Paraburkholderia bryophila: one gene and its partner. The protein of the gene in region 1 interacts with the protein of each later gene in a pairwise test. Links are inferred from orthologs where the notes say so. Each region holds a gene or a part of one and is shown on either strand. Other genes may lie near its edges. The genes, in order: GGD40_RS14935 and ftsB.

The links.
Region 2: the proteins of GGD40_RS14935 (region 1) and ftsB interact in binary tests that used the Escherichia coli proteins (3 or more experiments, as listed by UniProt). The link is inferred for Paraburkholderia bryophila from one-to-one orthologs.

Annotation. Positions count from the first base shown.
Region 1 is NZ_JACCAS010000001.1:3,331,204-3,339,796, reverse strand. What follows is about bases 5,711-8,593. They hold GGD40_RS14935 (cell division protein FtsQ/DivIB), read right to left. Parts: upstream 7,587-8,593; coding sequence 6,834-7,586; downstream 5,711-6,833. Other genes in these bases: murC (UDP-N-acetylmuramate--L-alanine ligase), read right to left, coding at 8,554-8,593; GGD40_RS14930 (D-alanine--D-alanine ligase), read right to left, coding at 7,611-8,552; ftsA (cell division protein FtsA), read right to left, coding at 5,711-6,806. In the rest of the region: preprotein translocase subunit SecA, read right to left, coding at 1-1,447; GGD40_RS14960 (DciA family protein), read left to right, coding at 1,740-2,225; lpxC (UDP-3-O-acyl-N-acetylglucosamine deacetylase), read right to left, coding at 2,300-3,217; GGD40_RS14950 (peroxiredoxin), read right to left, coding at 3,495-3,998; cell division protein FtsZ, read right to left, coding at 4,252-5,454; more of ftsA, read right to left, coding at 5,574-5,710. UniProt on the Escherichia coli protein: Essential cell division protein. May link together the upstream cell division proteins, which are predominantly cytoplasmic, with the downstream cell division proteins, which are predominantly periplasmic. May control correct divisome assembly.
Region 2 is NZ_JACCAS010000001.1:4,566,152-4,574,826, reverse strand. The notes cover bases 5,689-8,653. They hold ftsB (cell division protein FtsB), read right to left. Parts: upstream 7,406-8,653; coding sequence 6,971-7,405; downstream 5,689-6,970. Other genes in these bases: eno (phosphopyruvate hydratase), read right to left, coding at 7,534-8,653; GGD40_RS20485 (IS1182 family transposase), read left to right, coding at 5,689-6,842. Outside these bases: GGD40_RS20515 (3',5'-nucleoside bisphosphate phosphatase), read right to left, coding at 1-522; GGD40_RS20510 (alpha/beta fold hydrolase), read right to left, coding at 672-1,556; GGD40_RS20505 (ferritin-like domain-containing protein), read right to left, coding at 1,785-2,789; GGD40_RS20500 (gamma carbonic anhydrase family protein), read left to right, coding at 3,081-3,605; Hsp33 family molecular chaperone HslO, read left to right, coding at 3,670-4,620; GGD40_RS20490 (hypothetical protein), read left to right, coding at 4,826-5,212; more of GGD40_RS20485, read left to right, coding at 5,340-5,688; more of eno, read right to left, coding at 8,654-8,675. UniProt on the Escherichia coli protein: Essential cell division protein. May link together the upstream cell division proteins, which are predominantly cytoplasmic, with the downstream cell division proteins, which are predominantly periplasmic.

The DNA of each region.
Region 1 (8,593 bases):
TCAGCACTTCGTGCGGCAAGCCGGCCTGCTTCAGCAGATGTGACAGCAACTCGGAGTTTTCGATCGACGTGGTGCCGACCAGCACCGGCTGACCGCGCTCATAGCAATCGCGGATGTCGCGGATCACCGCGTCATAGCGTTCCTTCGCGGTCTTGTAGATCTGATCCTGCTTGTCGATCCGCTTGGGCGGACGATTGGTCGGGATCACGACCGTTTCGAGACCGTAGATCTCGTTAAATTCGTACGCTTCCGTGTCCGCCGTACCGGTCATGCCGGACAGCTTCGCGTACATACGGAAGTAGTTCTGGAACGTGATCGACGCGAGCGTCTGGTTCTCGCTCTGGATCTTGACGTGTTCCTTCGCCTCGACAGCCTGATGCAGACCGTCGGACCAGCGGCGGCCCGACATCAGACGGCCGGTGAATTCGTCGACGATCACCACTTCGTTGTTCTGCACCACGTAGTGCTGATCTTTGAAGAACAGCGTGTGCGCGCGCAGCGCGGCGTACACGTGGTGCATCAGCGTGATGTTTTGCGGCGCGTACAGGCTTTCGCCCTCGCCGATCAGGCCCCACTCGGCGAGCAGACGCTCGGCCTTTTCGTGGCCCGATTCCGTCAGGAACACCTGACGGCCTTTCTCGTCCAGCGTGTAGTCACCCGGCTTTTCGACGCCGGTGCCGTCGGCTTTCTCTTCGCCGATCTGGCGTTCGAGCAGCGGCGGCAGCGCGTTCATGCGCACGTAGAGTTCGGTGTGATCTTCGGCCTGGCCAGAGATGATCAGCGGGGTGCGGGCTTCGTCGATCAGGATCGAGTCGACCTCGTCGACCACCGCGAAATTCAGGGCTCGCTGCACGCGCGCGTCGGTCTCGTAGACCATGTTGTCGCGCAGGTAGTCGAAACCGAATTCGTTGTTCGTGCCGTACGTGATGTCCGCGGCGTAGGCTTCCTGCTTCGCGTCGTGATCCATCTGCGACAGGTTGATGCCGACCGACAGACCGAGGAAGTTGTACAGGCGCGCCATCCATTCGGCGTCGCGCTGGGCCAGGTAGTCGTTCACCGTGACAACGTGGACGCCGCGGCCCGACAACGCATTCAGGTAAACCGGCAGCGTCGCGACGAGAGTCTTGCCCTCACCGGTGCGCATTTCGCCGATCTTGCCGTAGTGCAGGACCATGCCGCCGATCAGCTGCACGTCGAAGTGGCGCATTTTCAGCACCCGCTTGCTGGCCTCGCGGCAGACCGCGAACGCCTCCGGCAGGAGCTTGTCGAGCGACTCGCCGCTCGCGACGCGCTGGCGGAATTCACCCGTTTTGGCGCGCAGTTGATCGTCCGTCAATTGCTCGATCTGCGGTTCGAGCGCATTGATCGCCGTGACGGTCTTTTGATATTGCTTGACTAGACGCTGGTTGCGGCTGCCAAAAATCTTCTGTAGAAAACCGGTGGTCATCGGATCGGTGTCTGCGTCGCGGCTTCGGCTGGTTCGCGGCGTGCATGATTCGTGCACGTGCGCTCCGGGGTCGGAGGGGCCTCGGCGGCTTAGTCCAAGAGTGAATTCGAATCGGGCATTTTAGCACGCGCCCCCGGCCGCGCCTGTGTCAGCGGTGAGACGGCGGCATGGCATTCCAGCCCCGCCGCGCCGACCTCCGACCGTACGCACTGACGCGGGCTCGCGTGCATCCCGCGCGGTACAATCGCGGCGTGAACGCGCATGGGGCGCGAACACACCGTTACTGTCGAACATGAGCCGTTTTCCGTCCTTTTCAAGACCGCCGCCGCAGCAGTTCAAGGCGCGCCGTCCGCAGCCCGTCGCCGAGGTGCTGAATCGCACCGATGCGTTCGCGGCCCTGCGCGCAGGCGTCGAGCAGATCGCGGCGCTGGAGAAGGATTTGCGCGCGTTGCTGCCGGACTATCTGGCCACCAGCGTGGAACCGGGCTTTATCAAAGACGGCGTGCTGGCGCTGTTTGCCGGGCACAACGCGCTCGCGGCGCGGTTGCGGCATCTCGAGCCGCGGCTGTTGTCGGATTTGCAGCAGCGCGGCTGGCACGTCAATGCGTTGAGGATTCGCGTGCGGCCGCAGCCGGCCAAGGAGCCGCCGCCGGTCAAGCAGGCGCGTATGACGCCGGTCGGCGCGGACGCGTTGCACGCGTTGAGCGAATCGCTGGCGCCGTCGCCGTTGCAGGAAGCGCTGGCGAAAATGGCGGCGCGGCATCGGAGAAATCGCTGAAACGAAACGAAAAAAGCGGCCCAGTGGGCCGCTTTTTCGTTGCTACCACGGGCTCGAAGGCCCGAAGGAATGCGTTACGCAAACGCCGTCTGCGTTTCATACGCGAAGCCGCGCGGCGCCTTCTGCGTGTCGTCGAAAGTGACGATTTCGTACGCGTCTTCATGCGCCAGCAACTCGCGCAGCAGCGCGTTGTTCAGGCCGTGACCCGACTTGTACGCGTCGTACGAAGCCAGCAACGGATGGCCGATCACATACAGATCGCCGATCGCGTCGAGCATCTTGTGCTTCACGAACTCGTCGTCGTAACGCAGGCCGTCGTTGTTCAGAATGCGGTATTCGTCGAGCACGATCGCGTTGTCCATGCTGCCGCCGCGCGCCAGACCGAGTTCACGCATCATTTCCACTTCATGCGCGAAGCCGAACGTACGCGCACGCGCGATGTCACGCACATACGACGTATTGGCGAAATCCACTTCCAGCGACTGCCCGGTTTTATCCACGGCGGGATGACGGAAGTCGATCGTGAATTTGAGCTTGAAACCAAAGTACGGATCGAGACGCGCGAATTTGTCGCCGTCACGAATTTCGACCGGCTTGGTGACCTTGATGAATTTCTTCGCCGCGTTCTGCTCTTCAATCCCCGCCGACTGAATCAGAAACACGAATGAACCGGCGCTGCCGTCCATGATCGGGATTTCTTCAGCGGTGACGTCGACGTAAAGATTGTCGATGCCAAGACCGGCGCAAGCGGACATCAAATGTTCGATCGTCGAAACGCGCGCGCCGTCTTTCTGCAACACCGAAGCCAGACGCGTATCGCCGATCGACAGAGCCGACGCGGGAATGTCCACCGGCGTGGGCAAATCCACGCGTGAAAACACAATGCCGGTGTCTGCCGCCGCCGGGCGAAGCGTCAATTCGACCTTACGGCCGGAATGCACGCCGATGCCGACGGTCTTAACGATCTGTTTAATAGTGCGCTGCTTCAACATGGTGATCTTCTATTCGATTGAAAATCCCAATCGGGACTTTTTGTTCCATAGCACGAATTATACTCCAATACCCTAAGGAGCGTCTTTGCGCGGAACGTATCAATCTGTTTCGCTGCATTACCCCGGGTGCGCCAATCAGGGAAAGCGTGACGGGCCGATATCCGGAACGGAGGCGTTTCCGGTCATCGGCCCGCGTAACGGCCTGTCACAAAAGCGTCTTATCGACCGTTGCCCGGCCACAACATGCGCTCGGGGCGACGGTCTGGACGCCGCGTAACTAGCTCAACGTTGCGAGGATACTCCCTGCATCGCTAACCTCGAATTTGCCGGCAGCCTCGACGTTCAACGTCTTGACCACGCCGTCGTCGACCACCATCGCGTAGCGCTGGGAACGGATTCCCATGCCGCGCGCCGACAAATCCTGCTCGAGACCAAGCGCCCGAGTGAAAGCCGCACTGCCGTCCGCCATCATGCGCACCTTGCCCGAGGCGTGCTGATCGCGTCCCCACGCGCCCATTACGAACGCGTCGTTGACGGACACGCACCAGATTTCGTCGATGCCCGCCGCGCGCAACTGCTCGGCGTGCCCGACATAGCCCGGTACGTGTTTGGCCGAACAGGTCGGCGTGAACGCACCTGGTAACCCGAAGATCACCACGCGCTTACCCGCCGTCTGCTCGCGCACGTCGAAGCTGTTAGGCCCGATCGTGCAGCCCGCCCGCTCGTCTTCGATCAACTCGAAGAGCGTCGCGTCGGGCAGCTTGTCACCTGTCTGAATCATGCTCAGTCCTTTGCATCGATGCGAAGCACGCTCGCACGCTGTCGTGTCGCAGTGAAGTCAATCGCGCCAGCCCTGAAACCGGCTGCGCGCCCCGGCGACAGTCGCCCACTCCGCTTCGCGAATCTGAAGAGGGCAGTTGTCCTCGCCGCGAATCTAACGATACGCGACCTGTTCGCCGTTCACCCGCCACGCTCATGCATTCGCCGGCCAGCGCTTCCAGAAGAAGCGCGGCAACGAAAGCCTGCTCGCGCGCTCAGTCCGCCTGCTTGCGCAGGAACGCCGGAATGTCGTACGTGTCGACGCCCTTTTCCTGCAGCGCCTGCACATGCGAAGCCGCCGTGTCGCGCGAGGTGCGCCATACGGCCGGCGTATCCAGTGCGCCGTAGTCGGCGGTGCTCGCGTGCGACGTCGACGGCGCGTACGCAGCGTGCTGCATCGTGCTGATCGGCTGGTTGTCGGTGCCGGTGCGCAGCAGCGTCATCGGTGCCGATTGCTGCTTCTTCGCCGCACGGCCCAGACCCGTTGCCACGACCGTCACGCGCAGCGCGTCGCCCATCGCGTCGTCATAAACAGCGCCGAAGATCACCGTGGCGTCTTCCGCCGCGTAGCTCTTGATCGTGTTCATCACTTCACGCGTTTCCGACAGACGCAGCGAACGGCTCGACGTGATGTTGACCAGCACGCCGCGTGCACCCGACAGATCGACACCTTCCAGCAGCGGGCTGGCGACAGCCTGCTCGGCGGCCAGACGCGCGCGATCGACGCCGGCAACCGTCGCCGTGCCCATCATCGCCTTGCCCTGCTCGCCCATCACCGTCTTCACGTCTTCGAAGTCGACGTTCACCAGACCGTCGACGTTGATGATTTCCGCGATGCCGGCAACTGCGTTGTTCAGAACGTCGTCTGCGCACTGGAAGCACTTGTCCATCTCGGCGTCATCGCCCATCACCTCGAACAGCTTGTCGTTCAGAACGACGATCAGCGAGTCGACGTGATCCTCCAGTTGCTGCGAACCGGCTTCTGCCACACGCATGCGCTTGCCGCCTTCGAACTCGAACGGCTTGCTGACCACGCCCACGGTCAAGATACCCATTTCCTTGGCGATCTGCGCGACCACGGGAGCTGCGCCCGTACCCGTGCCGCCGCCCATGCCGGCCGTGATGAAGACCATGTGGGCGCCGCGCAGTGCGTCGGCGATGCGTTCACGAGCTTCTTCCGCTGCCGCGCGGCCCATTTCCGGCTTGGCGCCAGCGCCCAGACCCGTGTTGCCGAGCTGGATCACCGCGGTGGCACGCGAACGCGACAGAGCCTGCGCGTCCGTGTTCATCACGATGAAGTCGACGCCTTGCACGCCTTTGTTGATCATGTGCTGAACGGCATTGCCGCCAGCGCCACCTACTCCGACCACCTTGATGATGGTGCCGTTCGTTTCGGTTTCCAGCATCTGGAATTCCATGTTGCCTCCGTCAAGATAAAAAATTTACAGCCACTCGGCCGTTATTCGGCAGGAGATCGGGCAACCCCCTGTCGCGCGCCGGCCGCCGGCACCAGCGCGAGTTTTTTAAAGCGAAATCGTTAGAAGTTGCCGAGGAACCAGTCCTTCATCCGCGTGAAGACCTGGCCCATCGACCCCGACTGCACCGCGACCTTGCGGCCGCGCATGCGTTGCGAGCGTCCTTCGACGAGCAGGCCCATCGCCGTCGAGTAGCGCGGATTGCGCACCACGTCGGCCAGACCGCCCGCGTATTCCGGCACGCCGATGCGCACCGGCTTCAGGAAAATGTCTTCACCCAGTTCGACCATGCCGAGCATCATCGACGCGCCGCCGGTCAGCACCACGCCGGAGCTCAGCAGTTCCTCGTAACCCGACTCGCGCACCACCTGCTGCACGAGCGAAAACAGTTCTTCGACACGCGGCTCGACCACCGCCGCCAGCGCCTGGCGCGACAGCGTGCGCGGACCGCGCTCGCCGAGACCCGGCACTTCGATCATTTCGTCCGGATCGGCCAACGCTTGTTTGGCGATGCCGTAATCGACCTTGATGTCTTCCGCGTCCGGCGTCGGCGTGCGCAGCGCCATCGCGATGTCGCTGGTGATCTGGTCGCCGGCGATCGGAATCACCGCGGTATGACGGATCGCGCCTTCGCTGAAGATCGCGATGTCCGTCGTGCCGCCGCCGATATCGACCAGCACCACACCGAGTTCCTTCTCGTCTTCGGTCAGCACCGCCAGCGACGACGCCAGCGGCTGCAAGATCAGATCGTTCACTTCGAGGCCGCAGCGGCGCACGCACTTGACGATGTTCTGCGCCGCGCTGACCGCGCCGGTAACGATATGCACCTTCACTTCGAGGCGAATGCCGCTCATGCCGATCGGCTCGCGCACATCTTCCTGACCGTCGATGATGAATTCCTGGGTCAGGATATGCAGCACCTGCTGATCGGTCGGAATGTTGATCGCCTTGGCCGTTTCGATCACGCGCGCCACGTCGGTCTGCGTGACTTCCTTTTCCTTGATCGCCACCATGCCGCTCGAATTGAAGCTGCGGATATGGCTGCCGGCGATCCCGGTGAAGACGTTGGTGATCTTGCAGTCGGCCATCAGTTCGGCTTCTTCGAGCGCGCGCTGAATCGATTGCACGGTGGCTTCGATATTCACCACCACGCCTTTCTTGAGCCCCTTCGATTCGCTCTGGCCGAGGCCGATCACCTCGTAGTGACCTTCGCCCTTTAACTCGGCGACGATGGCCACGACCTTCGACGTCCCAATGTCGAGGGCGACCAGCAGATCTTTATAGTCTTTACTCATAGCGTGCTCATTGCGTGTGATGTCCGTTTACTTCTTGCCCTTGTCGGGTTCGCTGATAAAGCGCATGCCAGCGGCACGAATCGCGAAACCGTTCGGATAGCGCAAGTCCGCATACTCGATATCCTTTCCCCAACGTTGCGTCACCGCATTCCACGCCGCGGTCAGGCGCTTGCTGCGATCGAGCAGCGTGTCCTGATTGCGTTCGCGCCCGAGTTCCACCTGCGTTCCGTTCGACAACTTCACCGTCCACGCATAACGCGGCGACAGCGTCACTTCATCCGGCGTCGCGCCCAGCGGCGCGAACCACTTCTGAAAATCGTGATAGCGCGCGACAACTTCTTTGGCCGTGCCGTCCGGGCCGTCGAACGCGGGCAGATCTTCTTCGAGCTCGCCCTGGTTCGCCGTGAACAGATCGCCGTCGACGCTCACCAACTGATCGCTGCCCCACGTTCCCAGCGGTTTGTACTCCTCCAGCGTGACAGCCAGCGCATTCGGCCAGACGCGCCGCACGCTCGCGTGACGCACCCACGGCATCTGCTCGAACGCTTGCCGCGCGACGTCGAGATCGACCGTGAAAAAATTGCCCTTCAACCGCCCTACTACCCCGGCGCGCACCGTCGGTGAATTGATGTGCTCGGTGTCGCCGTCGATCTGGATTTCGCGCAGCGCGAAATTCGGGCGCTGGATCAGCCAGTAACCGCCCGCCGCCAGCAGCACGAGCACCAGCAACGCGTTCAGCGCGTTGGCGGCGAAATTGAGCTGGCGAACGTTGTTCCACATGGTGTTGCTTTCGGGTCGCCCCGGTTAGTCCTGCAGCGTCAGCGCCAACACGCCGACAACCAGATCCTGATAGCTGATGCCCACCGCGCGCGCCGCTTTCGGCGGCAGCGAGTGATCGGTCATGCCAGGCGCCGTGTTCACTTCCAGAAAATACGCATTGCCGTCGGCGTCCATCATGAAATCGGCGCGGCCCCAATCGGTGCAGCCGAGCACGTCGAACGCGCGGCGCGCCAGCACTTTCAGACGCGCTTCTTCTTCGGGCGCGAGTCCGCACGGAATCAGATACTGCGTGTCGTTCGCGATGTACTTCGCGTGATAGTCGTAAAACTCGCCGGCCGGCACGATGCGGATCAGCGGCAGATCGAGATCGCCGGCAATGCACGCGGTGTACTCGCCGCCGCCTTCAATGCTCTTCTCGACCACGACGATCTTGTCGTACTTGATCGCTTCGAGTAACGCGGCCGGCAACGCGTCCGCGCTCTTCACCTTGATCACCGCGACGCTCGACCCTTCGCTCGCCGGCTTCACGAACAGCGGCAAGCCGAGCTTCGCGACGATGTCCTGCGCGCGCGCCGCGTAATCGTCGCCGCGCAGCACGGTTTCGAACGGCGGCGTCGGAATGCCGAGTTGCTGCCACACGAGCTTGGTGCGGAACTTGTCCAGACCGAGCGCCGAGCCGAGCACGCCGCTGCCGTTGTACTTGATGCCGTAGAAGTCGAGCGCGCCCTGAATCTGGCCGTTCTCGCCGTAACCGCCATGCAACGCAATGAACGCGCGGTCGAAGCCTTCCGCCTTCAACGCGCCGAGCGGACGCTCGGACGGGTCGAACGGATGCGCGTCGATACCGGCGTCGCGCAGTCCTTGCAGCACCAGGCGGCCGGACGTGAGCGACACTTCGCGCTCGGCGGATTCACCGCCGAGAAGTACTGCCACCTTGCCGAATTTTTTCGGATCGATACCGCTCATCTCACACCTTCGTTTCCTGAGCGAGGCGACCCGGCACACCG
Region 2 (8,675 bases), 1.2 Mb from region 1 along the record:
GTGGCTCAGCCTGGCCCAGCGATGCGGCACGTAGCCGGCTTTGCCGTCGCCGAGATAGCGGGTGAAGACGTCTTGCGTGGAAGTGCAATAACCGCTTTCGACCATGAAGCGCGCGAAATGCGTGCGCGAAATCATGTCCGGGTTCGACACGTATTTGAGCGCGCCTTCGTAGGCATTCGGCACGCCGAGTGTGGCGAGCTGTTCGCCAATCGCTTCGGCGCGCGCGGCGCGGCCGCTGCGGGTGCGCGCGAGACCGTCGATCAGGATCGAGCTGGTCGGATCGATACCCAGCCCGACGATGTGCACCGTGCGCGACGCCCATGTCACTGAAATCTCGACGCCGCTCAGGTACTTCATGCCAAGCGCCTCAGCCGTGCTGCGCGCTTCGTGCTGGCCGCCCAACTCGTCGTGATCGGTCAGCGCCCACAGCGTCACGCCGCCCGCGTGCGCGCGGCGCGCGACGTCGGCCGGCGCGAATTGGCCGTCGGAAACGGTGGAGTGACAGTGGAGGTCGGCGTTCATCGTCGTTTTGAAAGGGATCTACGTCCATTTTACTGCAACGCAGTAAGTGGGCGCAGCGCTATCTCGCGGGCGCGATGCCTCGCCACCGCACGCCCTTTCGTGAGCGGGACGCCTACCTCGGCGCCTTACGTCCTTACGCCAATATGTCCCTACGCGCAAAAGCCCTCGATCAGCGCGGCGACCTGCTCCGGCTGGTCGTGGTGCACCATGTGCCCCGCTTCGTCGATGATCTTTTCCCGCCAGTTCGGGAACGCCTGAAAACGCGCCTTGAATTCGTCGAGCGGAATCTCGCCGGCAATCTGCGCGAGGGTCGGCGAAGCGGCGGCCTCGACGTGCAGCACCTTCGCGCTCACCTTGCGCCAGACCGCCATCACTTCGTCCAGGCGGTACAGCGTCGGGCCGCGCAGCTTGTGCGCCGGATCGGCGAGCAACATGAAGCGCCCTTCGCCATCCGGCTTCGACCAGTGCTGGGCGAGAAACTGCGCGCGCTGCGGCGCGAGCCGCGGATTGGTCTTGATCAGGCGCGCGGCGACGTCGTCGAGCGACGCGTAGCGCTTCAGTTGCGGCGGATCGCGCAACTCGTCGAGCCAGTTGCGCAACCGCTTCGGCGCTTGCGCCGCGTGCGACGGCGCGAGTCCGAAGCCCTCCAGGTCGACCACCCGCCGCACCCGCTCCGGCCGAACGCCCGCGTACAGGCTCACGATGTTCGCGCCCATGCTGTGACCGACCAGATTCACCTCGCCGGTCGGCGCGTAGTGGTCGAGCAGCGCGTCGAGATCGGCGAGATAGTCCTGCACCCAGTAGTTGCCGCCGCCGTGCTCCGCGACCGGCCAGTCGGACAGGCCGAAACCGCGCATGTCGGGCGCGATCACCTGCCAATCGCCGCCCAGCGCGTCGACGACGAACTGGAACGACGCCGCCACGTCCATCCAGCCGTGCAACATGAACAGGATCGGCGCGTCCGGGTTGCCCCAGCGCCGCACATGCAGACGGATGCCGCGCACGGCGACGAATTCAGACTGGGAGGTGTTCATGAGCGGCTCGCCCGAAAAAAGAATGGTCGTTCTATTATAACGAGATAGCGGGATTATGCGCGGGGGATGGGTTCGAAGAGGCGTTCGGGTAGGCGGTGGTGGCGGGTGGTGGCGCGGGAGTTGGCGCGGGAGTTGGCGTGGGTCTTGGCGTGGGTCTTGGCGTGGGTCTTGGCGTGGGTCTTGGCGCGGTTCCCGGTGAAACAGCCTGCGGAACCGCCGCCTATGCCGTCACCGCTCCGTCCCGGGCCGTTCTGCCGGCGCCACCGCTTCCGTCGACGTCGCCGGGCTCGCCTCAAGCCCCGCCAGCGCCGTCAGCGCGGCCAGTTCCGCCTCATCGAAACCGGCCTCGCGACGCGCTTCGAAATTGAACGGACCGCGTAATTTCGGTGCGTGATACTGGTCGGCAAGGCGCGCGTAGGTCTCATGCGGGTCGAGCGCCCCGCCCTCGCACACATGACGGAACCAGCGGTTACCGATCAACACATGGCCGATCTCGTCGCGCAGGATCACATCGAGAATCACCGCGGATGCCTGATCGCCCGCCTGCTGCAGTCGCGCGCGGATCGGCGGCGACGCGTCGAGGCCGCGCGCCTCGAGGGTGCGCGGCACCAGCGCCATGCGCGCCAGCACGTCGCCGCGCGTGCGCTCGCACATGTCCCACAGGCCGTCGTGCGCGGGAAAATCGCCGTACGCGTGGCCGTATTCCGCGAGGCGCGCGCTCAGCAGCGAGAAGTGATACGCCTCTTCGGCGGCGACTTTGAGCCAGTCGACGTAGAACGCGGCCGGCATGCCGGCAAAACGCCAGACGGCGTCGAGCGCGAGATTGATCGCGTTGAATTCGATGTGCGCAAGCGCATGCAGCAGGACCGCGCGACCTTGCGGCGATTGCATGCTGCGCCGCTTCAACTGACGCGGATCGACCAGCTCGGGCCGCGCCGGACGGCCCGGCAGGCCCGCCGGTTCGGCGAGTTCAAGGTGCGCGGAGCAAGTGGCGCGGCCTTCGAGCACGTCGGTGTAAAGCGTGCTAGCGGCGGCCGCCTTGATCACAGGATCAGCCTCACGCAGCGCGGCAAGCGCCGCGGTACGCGCGCACTGCGCTGAGGCGTCGAACTGTGCCTCGCCGGCCGCCGAAGCACCGTCATGAACCGCAGACGGCGCACCAGACGACTGAGCGGGCACCAAACCCGTTGAAACCAGAGGAACGGACGAAGCGGACGAAGCGGCAAACATCATGGCAAGCGGATCGGCAGACGGACAGGTGATCGGAACGACGGACGACAACGGCAAAGCAACGGGCCAAGTGCGCTTCGACGCACTCAGGCACCCCAACCACACAACCGTTTACAATACTCGATTCGACCATCCAGCGCGCCCACCGCGCTGGCGAAGCGGCACGAGCCGGGCAAACCCGGCATGCCCGAAGGCTTGCGGCCCATCCAGCGCGCGCAGCGACCGATCAACAGCAACGATGCATGGGACCGGAGTCAGCGCGAACGCGCCAACGTCGGCCCGACAGGAGACACTGTGACCATTTACAAGCTCGGCGACGCCGCCCCGACCATCCACGAAAGCGTGTTCGTCGCGGATTCGGCGAACATCATCGGCAATGTGACGCTCGGGGCCAACGCCAGCGTCTGGTTCGGCGCGACACTCCGGGGCGACAACGAGCCGATCACGATCGGCACCGGCAGCAACGTGCAGGAAAACGCGGTGCTGCACACCGACCCCGGCTTTCCGCTCACCATCGAGCAGAACGTCACGATCGGCCACCAGGTCATGCTGCACGGCTGCACGATCAAGGAAGGCTCGCTGATCGGAATTCAGGCGGTGGTCTTGAATGGTGCGGTAATCGGCCGCAACTGTCTGGTCGGAGCGGGCGCCATCGTTACCGAGGGCAAAGTGTTTCCCGACAATTCGCTGATTCTCGGCGCGCCCGCCAAAGTGGTGCGCGAACTGAACGAAACGGATATCGCCAATATGCAGCGCGGCACGGCAAGCTATGCCGAACGCCGCGAGTATTTCAAGGCGCAGCTCGTGCGCATCGGCTAATCAGCCGGAGCGCGCGGCGCGCGAGGCGCGGCATCAGGCCGCGTCATTCGACCGAGGAAAAGTTGTGAGCGACCAGTTGCAAAAATTCATGTTCAGCGCGGCGCCGGTGCGCGGCGAGATCGTTTCGCTGCGCAATACCTGGCAGGAAGTGCTGACGCGCCGTGATTATCCGGCGCCCGTGCGGACGATTCTGGGCGAAATGATGGCCGCGTGCGCGCTGCTGTCGGCGAACCTCAAGTTCAACGGCACCCTCATCATGCAGATTTTCGGCGACGGCCCGGTCAAGATGCTGGTGGTCCAGTGCGGCTCCGATCTGTCGATGCGCGCCACCGCCAAGCTGTCGGGCGAATCGGCCGAAACGATCGACGACACCACCAGCATGATCGACCTGCTCAACGCGAGCGGCCACGGCCGCTGCGTGATCACGCTCGACCCGGCGGAGAAGCAGCCGGGCCAGCAGCCGTATCAAAGTATCGTGCCGCTGTCGGGCGTGGACGGCCCGCTGAAGTCGATGGCGGAAGTGCTCGAGCACTACATGCATCACTCGGAGCAGCTCGACACGCGTCTGTGGCTCGCGGCGGACACCGAGCGCGCGGTCGGCATGCTGCTGCAAAAGCTGCCCGGCGACGGCGGCATCGTCCCGCATCCGGGCGAACTGGACGCCGATACGTGGGAACGCGTCTGCACGCTCGGCGGCACGCTGTCGCAAGACGAGTTGCTGAAGGAAGAACCTGAAACCGTGTTCCGCCGTCTGTTCTGGCAAGAAAACGTCCAGCACTTCGAGCCGGCTCAGGCGCGTTTCGAATGCACCTGCTCGCGCGAAAAAGTCGGCGCGATGCTGAAAATGCTGGGCCGCGAAGAAGTGGACGGCGTGATCGAAGAGCGCGGTCACGTGGAGATTCATTGCGAGTTCTGCAACCAGCGATATGAATTCGATCCGGTCGACGTAGCGCAACTTTTTGTCGCCAATGCGCTCTCACAAGGGGTGTCGCCGGCGGCCGAGCAGCGGCACTGAAACGGCTGACTGACACGGGCTGCATGCCTTTTCGAGCGAGGGTCGGCAGCCGGTTCATCGCTCGTGCTTTACGGCAGGAAAATAGCGCGCCGCCCGTTGCCTTCATGGGGTTCCAGCGGCGCGCTATTTTTGATCATTGTGTTGAATCATTGGCTGGCCACGCTGCGAATCATTCGCCCACGCATCCGGCCGATGGAGATCGAACATGAATAAAACCGTTTCGTTGAACCGCTACGCACGCCTGATCGCGTTGTCGGCCGTCGTGGCCGGTAGCGCCGCATTGACCGGCTGCGTGATGGACCCGCCGGGGCCGTCACCGATTTATAGCCGCCTGCCGGCCGACCAGTCGGGCGTGGCCGCCACCGCCCAGCCGCTCACGCCTGAAGAGCGTCAGCGCTACGACGCGATCGACCAACAGGTCATGACCGAGCAGAACCAGGCCATCGCCGCTGAAAACGCGGCGCAGGCGTGGTCGCGTTACTACTCGCCGCAACCGGTTTCCGTGTATGGCAGCTATTACGGCGGCGGCGGTTGGGGACGTGGCTGGGGCACCGGTGTCGGAGTCGGGTATTCGCCGTACTGGGGTTGGTGAACGCCTGACGGCGCCCGCGTGCAGACTCATCGCCCAAAGAAAAAGCCGCTTTTAAAGCGGCTTCAGACTGCTGACAAAGTACCCCCAAAGCCTGGCCTTGCGTCGGGCTTTGTCGTTTAATTGGGGCATGCTGAAGACACCGACGCCCATGCAGCACGAACTCGAGATGGTGACGCTCGAGGAACTCGTGCCGAAGGACCACCTGCTGCGCCAGATCGACGCGGCGGTGGATTTCGAATTCATCCGTGAGAAGGTGGCGCACCTGTATTGCGCGGACAACGGGCGCCCAGCGCTCGATCCGGTGGTGATGTTCAAATTGCTGTTCATCGGCTACCTGTTCGGGGTACGCAGTGAGCGCCAGCTCATGCGCGAGGTGCAGGTCAACGTGGCCTACCGGTGGTTTGCACGCTTTCGGCTCACGGACCGGGTGCCTGACGCCTCGACGTTCTCGCAGAACCGGCGACGGCGCTTCACCGACACGACGGTCTACCAGGAGATCTTCGACGCAATCGTGCAGCAGGCGATCGGGCGCGGCATGGTCGAGGGACGGGTGCTCTACACCGACAGCACCCACCTGAAGGCGAACGCCAACAAGCGCAAGTTTGATCTGGTGCAGCTCGAACAGGCGCCTTCGGCTTATCTGGCGGCGCTGGACGCTGCGGTCGATGCGGACCGGGCAGCGCACGATAAGAAGCCGCTGCGGCGCGACGAACGCAAAGGCCCCGACGACGATGAGGGCTCGAGGTCGGCTGCCACACCGGAGCGCAAGGAAACGAAGGTCAGCCGCACCGACCCGGACAGCGGCTACATGGTGCGCGACGACAAGCCCACGGGCTTCTTCTACCTGGATCACCGCACGGTCGATGCGCGCTATTCAATCGTCACCGACACGCATGTGACACCCGCCTCGGTGCACGACAGCCAGCCGTATCTGGCGCGGCTGGACCGGCAGCGCGAACGCTTTGGCTTCCAGGTGCAGGCGGTGGGGCTGGATGCGGGCTACTTCACGCCGGCAATCTGCCAGGGGCTGGAGGATCGCGGCATTGAGGGCGTGATGGGCTACCGCACGCCGAATCACAAGCCCGGGTTCTTCTACAAACGCGAGTTCAGATACAGCCGGTATCGCGAGGAATACACGTGCCCACGCGGGCAGGTACTGCGCTACAGCACGACAAACCGCGCGGGCTATCAGGAGTTCAGGTCCGATCCGTCGCGCTGCGGCACCTGTGAGGCGCGCGGCCAATGCACGACGAGCGCAAACCATGTGAAGGTGGTCATCCGGCACGTATGGGAGCGCGCGAAGGAGCGCGTCGATGCGCGTCGCCTGACCGACTGGGGCAAGGCGATCTACAAACGGCGCAAGGAAACGGTGGAGCGCAGCTTCGCGGATGCCAAGCAGCTGCATGGGCATCGCTACGCGAGGATGCGCGGGCTGCGCAAGGTGGCCGAGCAGTGCCTGCTCGGCGCTGCGGCGCAGAACATCAAGAAGATCGCGCTGCTGGTGGCACGCCTGCGGGCGTGTTTATGCGTGCGCCAGCGGCCCGGCAATCGCCTGCAGTGGCTCATCGCTGCACTTCTGGCCCGTTTCAACCGCCACGTCGTGCTTCACTGCCAGATTTGCTTTGCCTGAAAAACAAAACCCCACGCTCCGAAAAACGTGGGGTTGGTCAGCAGTCTGAAGCCGCTTTTAAAGCGGCTTTTTTTCATGCTCAGAGAATCGCACTCAGCAGGCATTGATCGCGCGTTGCACGACCCGACTCAATGCGCGGGCTTCTTCTCTTTCGCCGCGCTCTTCGCACCGTGCTTGCGATCCGGCTTCGCGCGCGACTCCGGATTCGGCACCATATGCAGCGGCGCCGCCGAAACCTCACCGCGCGTCGACGTCGTCACCGACGGCGTGTTCGCGGTCGGCAGCGGCGCATTCGGCGACACGAACTGCACGAACACTTCGCCGTCTTTCACCATGCCCATTTCGTAGCGCGCCCGCTCTTCCACCGCGGCCGTGCCGCTCTGCAAATCCTGTACTTCGCCCTGAATGCGCTCGTTGCGCACTTTCGAATCGGCGTTCTTCTGCAGTTGCTGCGCCAGTTGCTGCTGCAACTCGTGCACACGCAACCAGCCGCCGTGTCCCCACCAGAGCGGGTACTGGATCAGCGCCAGCAGAACGATCAGGACAGCAGTGACAAGCCGCATGAAGTAAGCACAATAAATACGCGCCGCCCTGCGCTATACGCAGGGCGGCGAGGTGAATCAGAAACGAAGGATAACCGGCTCATCGGTTAGCACGGGTGGCGTGACCATAAGTTTGGCCAGAACACACCTTAGCGCAGATTGTAGAACGCCGACTTGCCCGGGTAGCTTGCGATATCGCCGAGGTCTTCTTCGATACGCAGCAACTGGTTGTACTTCGAGATGCGGTCCGAACGCGACAGCGAACCCGTCTTGATCTGACCGGCATTCAGGCCGACCGCGATGTCAGCGATCGTCGAATCTTCGGTTTCACCCGAACGGTGCGAGATCACGGCCGTGTAGCCGGCGCGCTTGGCCATTTCGATGGCCGCGAAGGTTTCCGTCAGCGTACCGATCTGGTTGATCTTGATCAGGATCGAGTTGGCGATGCCCTTCTCGATGCCTTCCTTCAGGATGCGCGTGTTGGTCACGAACAGATCGTCGCCGACCAGCTGGATCTTCTTGCCGAGCTTGTCGGTCAGCGTCTTCCAGCCTGCCCAGTCGCTTTCGTGCATGCCGTCTTCGATCGACACGATCGGGAACTTGTCGGCGAGGTTCGCCAGGTAGTCCGCGAATTCCGTCGACGACAGTTGCAGGCCTTCGCCGGCCAGTTGGTACTTGCCGTCGTGGTAGAACTCGCTCGCTGCGCAGTCGAGCGCGAGCAGCACGTCTTCACCAGCGCGGTAACCCGCTTTTTCGATAGCTTGCAGGATGGTCGACAGGCATTCGTCGTTGCTGCCGAAGTTCGGCGCGAAGCCGCCTTCGTCGCCCACCGCCGTGCTCATGCCGCGATCCGACAGGATCTTCTTCAGCGCGTGGAACACTTCGGCGCCGCAGCGCAGTGCTTCGCGGAAGGTCGGCTGGCTGACCGGCACGATCATGAATTCCTGGATGTCCAGGCTGTTGTTCGCGTGCGCGCCGCCGTTGACGATGTTCATCATCGGCACCGGCAATTGCATGGCGCCCGAGCCGCCGAAGTAGCGGTACAGCGGCAGGCCGGCTTCTTCAGCGGCAGCCTTCGCGACGGCCATGGAAACAGCCAGCATCGCGTTCGCGCCGAGGCGCGACTTATTGTCGGTGCCGTCGAGTTCCAGCAGGGTCTTGTCGAGGAAGGCCTGCTCGGAAGCGTCGAGGCCCATGATCGCTTCGGAGATTTCGGTGTTGATGTGCTCGACAGCCTTCAGCACGCCCTTGCCGCCGTAACGGCCGGCTTCGCCGTCGCGCAGTTCGATCG